Regions from separate parts of the Geobacillus sp. WSUCF-018B genome, predicted to be linked through region 2. Evidence: riboswitches for the same ligand, from Rfam matches in the RefSeq annotation. Region 2 holds a riboswitch; the other holds the start of a gene.
The links. Region 2 has a riboswitch for FMN ahead of ribD (bifunctional diaminohydroxyphosphoribosylaminopyrimidine deaminase/5-amino-6-(5-phosphoribosylamino)uracil reductase RibD). Riboswitches for the same ligand answer to the same signal wherever they lie in the genome.

Region 1 (2,381 bases), on a different contig from region 2:
CGAATTTGGCAACGTCAAATTTGTGCGGTCCGCGGCCGATTTCCTCATCCGGGGTAAAGGCGACGCGCACTTTGCCGTGCTTGATCTCCGGGTGTTGGATGAGATAGTTCATCGCGGTCATAATTTCGGCGATTCCGGCTTTATCATCGGCGCCAAGCAGCGTCGTCCCATCGGTTGTAATCAGTGTATGCCCTTTGTAGCCGGCGAGCTCCGGGAAATCGTTTGGCGACAAGATGATGCCTTGTTCTTTGTTCAACACGATGTCGCCGCCGTCGTACTGTTCGATGATTTGCGGGTTGACGTTGGCTCCCGTAAACTCCGGAGCGGTGTCCATATGAGCCAAAAAGCCGATCACGGGCACGTTTTTGTCCGTATTGGCCGGCAGCGTCGCCATGACGTAGCCGTTTTCGTCGACTGTGACGTCTTCCATGCCGATCGACTTCAGCTCTTCGACGAGCATTCTCGCCAGCTCCCATTGCCCTTGAGTCGACGGGCATGTGCTGCTTTCTGGATCGGACTGGGTATTCACTTTGGCGTAGCGGATGAAGCGTTCGATCAATTCTTGTTTCATTTGTTCATCTCCTTTTTATGTATGAGTGTTGGGTGAATGCGCGAATCGCTTCTCCAATGCAGCGGAGCGGTTCCGTGTTTATTTTATCATATGCGATCTCCAACAAGGAAAGAGGGAGCGCCATGCGGCGCACGAGTTTTCCGCGGCCGGCGAGGCGGTTGGGATTTCGAAAGCGAAGGAATTGGGCGTCAAACCATTGGCGATGAGGCGATTTTGGCCGAGAAGCGGACGGTGGCGGAGCTCGAAGGGGCGTTCGTTTGCCCGGAAGGAGCGGCGGCGTTTGCGGCGGTCCGAAAATTGCGCGAGAGCGGCTGGATTCGCGACGGGGAGACGGTCGTCGTGCTCAACACGGGGACGGGATTGAAATACGCCGATTTGGTTCAAGTCGCCCCACCGGTGCTTGAACCGGGAGATTCGCTTTCGATGCGGGAATAATCAAGCTGTGAGCAAAAAACATAGACAAATTGAAAACAGTATTGTATGCTAAACTCATCAGAATAATTAAAAATGAAAAACGATTCATCTTCGGGGCAGGGTGAAATTCCCGACCGGCGGTGATGAGGCGCTTCGCCTCTCAGCCCGCGAGCCGCAAGGCAGGATCCGGTGCAAGTCCGGAGCCGACAGTATAGTCTGGATGGGAGAAGATGAAGGTTTGCCGGCGTTCGTTTTGGCGCATGCGAACGTCTAGTTGCGCACACCCTTTTTCTCCCTTAAGCCTTGTTCGGTTTAAGGGAGTTTTTGTTGGCGCTCGCAGCGGCAGCCTTCTTCTTGTGAGGATGAATCACGAGAAGGGGAGGAGAACAAGCATGAAACGCATTTCCATCCGCGCCTTTGTCAGCATCGGAGTGTTGGGCGCCATGGCGCATGTGCTGATGATGCTCAACTTTCCGCTGCCGCCGTTTCCGAACTTTTTGCTTGTTGACTTCAGCGACATCCCGGCGCTCATCGCCGCCTTGTTGTACGGCCCGCTCGCCGGTGTGGCGGTCGAACTATTGAAAAACGTGCTGAACTACGTGTTCGTCGGCAGCGCGACCGGCGTTCCGGTCGGCCAGATCGCCAACTTCACTGCCGGGGTGGCGTTCCTTTTGCCGGTTTCCTATATTTATCGGAAAGCCGCATCGAAAAAAGGCTTGCTGCTGGGGCTGGCGGCGGGAACAGTGACGATGGCGCTCGTCATGAGCGTGCTCAACTACTACGTCTTTTTGCCGGCGTATACGCTTTTCCTCGGCGCTCCGCAGATGAGCGCACCGGAAGCGAAGGCGTTGGTGGTATCGGCGATTTTGCCGTTTAACGCCGTCAAAGGAGCGATGGCGGCCATCGTATTTCAGCTTCTCTTTTGGCGTCTTCGTGCTTGGCTTGACAAACAGGCGGCATCTCGCCAAGCCGCTTGAGGAACAAAAAGCGAGGGTTTTTCCCTCGCTTTTTTGCGTTTGTCAAAAGCGAATCCGCGGCACCCACTCGGCAAACCGTTCTTCTTTAAACGGATTGGCGGTCATCGAATAGCCGCGCTCCTCCCAATAGCCCGGCTCATCTTCTTTCATAAAGCGGATGCCGGACGCCCATTTCGCCCCTTTCCATAAATAAAATGTCGCCGGCGGGATGAACCGGAGCGGATAGCCGTGCTTCGGCGAGATGTCCTGCCAGTCGTGATGCTTGTCTTTCCATCGATAAACAAACAAGGCATCGTCGCCCATCAGCGCGTCAAGCGGCAAGTTTGCCGAATAGCCGAACCGGTCGCCGTTTAAGTAGCCGTAAATTTTTACATATTTCACGTCGGGATCGAGATCGACGAAGCGCAAAAACTCGCGGA
Region 2 (2,381 bases):
AAGCTGTCATGAACGCGCGAGCCGCCTTCCACAAACAGCGACGTAATGCGCTGCTCACCGAGCAGCCGGAGCACGTCGCGCACATGAATGTGCGCAGCCGGCATCGGGATGATGCGCACCCCGAGGCGCTCGTATGCCTCGGCCTTTTCCCAGCTGATGCCGCTCCCAGTGATGATCCACGTTTCCGCCTCCCGGTCGGTGACGACATGGGCGTCAAGCGGCGTATGCAAGTTTGTATCCAAAATGATGCGGAGCGGATTTTTCCGTTGCTCCCCGATGCGGACCGTCAACTTCGGATTGTCCGCCAACACGGTGTTGACGCCGACCAAAATGGCGTCATGCTGGGCGCGAAGGCGGTGCACATCTTGGCGCGCCGCCTCGGACGTAATCCATTTGCTTTCCCCGGTCGCCGTCGCAATTTTCCCATCGAGGCTGCACGCGTATTTTAACGTCACAAACGGCGTTTTTGCCGCGATATAGTGAAAAAACACCCGGTTGAGCTCATCCGCCTCTTCTTTCAGCAGCCCGACATCAACCTCAATGCCCGCCCGTCGCAGCTTGTCGATCCCTTTCCCGGCGACGAGCGGATTCGGGTCGGTTGTCGCGATGACGACGCGGCGGACGCCGGCTTGAATGAGCAAATCCGCGCATGGAGGCGTTTTGCCGTAATGGCTGCACGGCTCAAGCGTCACGTACACCGTTGCCCCGCGCGCCTTCTCGCCGGCCATGCGGATCGCATGCACTTCCGCATGCGGCTCTCCCGCTTTTAAATGGGCGCCAAGCCCGACGACCGCTCCGCCATTGACCACAACAGCACCGACGACAGGATTGGGGGACGTTTGCCCGATTCCGGCTTTCGCGACATCGAGCGCAAGCCGCATATAATGTTCATCGCGATACACCACACTCCCCCCTTTTTTTCTAAAAAATAAACCCCCGGAACTTCCCCGGGGGTTCGTTAATGAGAGAATGAACCATGATGTGCAGCCAAACAAACAAGAACACTTGTTCGTTAACTATGTCATACCGACCGACACAAAGCGGCCGCCGCTACACCAAACCGGCGCCGGCCGTCCAGGCCGGCCGAAAACAGCCGTGCGCACATCGCCATCCTTCTCCCATCCAGACTATACTGTCGGCTCCGGAATCACACCGGATCGTGCCGATACGGCTCGCGGGCTGAGAGGCATAGCGCCTCATCACCGCCGGTCGGGAATTTCACCCTGCCCCGAAGGAGGCTTCACTATATTATTAGGTTTATTATACCACAAGAGCGGCCGGAAATCATCATTGTACGACCCAAAACCAGTACGCCGCTCCCCACAATAGGCTCATCCCCAGCAAAATGAAAAACAAAAGCCAATTGTTCCGGCTTGTCCGCTCCTCGTCTTCCGTCCGTTGCTTACGGTTCGTCAAACACTTTCACTTCCTTCATGACATCGCCATTTTTCATGGCTTTGACAATCTCCATTCCCGACGTCACTTGGCCAAAGACCGTATGCACTCCGTCCAAATGCGGCTGCGGCTCATGGACGATGAAAAACTGGCAGCTGCCGGTGTCGCGGCCGCGGTGCGCCATTGACATCGCGCCAGCAACATGCCGGTGCGGATTGTGGTCCGTCTCACACGGAATCGTATAGCCGGCATCGCCCGTCCCGTTGCCGCGCGGACATCCTCCCTGGCTGACAAAACCGGGAATGACGCGATGGAACGTCAAGCCGTTGTAAAACCCTTGATTAGCTAATTTCTCAAAATTAGCGACCGTCACCGGCGCTTCGTTCGGGAATAGTTCAAATTCGATTTTCCCACCGTTTTCCATCAAAATATATCCTCTTTTCGCCATGGTACTTCAGCTCCTTTTTTGCGCTTCAACCGCTTTTATCATATCATGATTCGAAAGGGAAAGAAAGCCAAAATGCCGCCTCGTCGAACTGTTCATTGTTTTTTTAATATAATATATTTATATGGAATCGGAATGGGTACACTAGTGATGAATGATAGACGTAGCAAAACTGGCAAGGGGGCGTCCGACGGTGCTGTTGATGGCGGTGACGGTAATCGTCTTTTCTGTTTCGTTTCTCCTCATGCCAAAACGGCTTTCAGGCCTTGAAATGTATACAACTTCGCTGTTTGCGGTTTTCTTCGGCCTTTCAACGGATTTGTTTCTCGATGTCAAGTACCATTTATACGGGTATTTTGATGTTGGAGTCGACGGACTGGCCTATGTATTTATTGTTTTCATTTACGTCACCGTCAACCTCCTGTTTTTAAACGGATACCCGATGCATCGTCCGATTTGGGTGCAGGCCGCCTATATCGGTGGATGGTCGCTCTTTTCCCTTTTGTATGAAATGGCGGCGCTGAGGACAGAAATTTTTTAC

Region 1: it holds a riboswitch for FMN, as region 2 does, so the genes downstream of both, CV944_RS06085 (ECF transporter S component) here and ribD (bifunctional diaminohydroxyphosphoribosylaminopyrimidine deaminase/5-amino-6-(5-phosphoribosylamino)uracil reductase RibD) in region 2, are expected to answer to the same signal.

Annotation. Positions count from the first base shown of each region.
Region 1 covers NZ_PIJF01000014.1:934-3,314, reverse strand. Annotated here, with positions in the region: gene pepT (peptidase T) at 1-571, opposite strand, end outside; partial or broken gene CV944_RS06090 (threonine synthase) at 767-1,006, shown strand; FMN riboswitch at 1,089-1,221, shown strand; gene CV944_RS06085 (ECF transporter S component) at 1,378-1,962, shown strand; gene CV944_RS06080 (sulfite oxidase-like oxidoreductase) at 2,005-2,381, opposite strand, start outside.
Region 2 covers NZ_PIJF01000024.1:20,539-22,919, forward strand. Annotated here, with positions in the region: gene ribD (bifunctional diaminohydroxyphosphoribosylaminopyrimidine deaminase/5-amino-6-(5-phosphoribosylamino)uracil reductase RibD) at 1-902, opposite strand, end outside; FMN riboswitch at 1,107-1,240, opposite strand; gene CV944_RS17860 (hypothetical protein) at 1,288-1,416, opposite strand; gene CV944_RS08880 (peptidylprolyl isomerase) at 1,403-1,843, opposite strand; gene CV944_RS08885 (CBO0543 family protein) at 2,043-2,381, shown strand, end outside.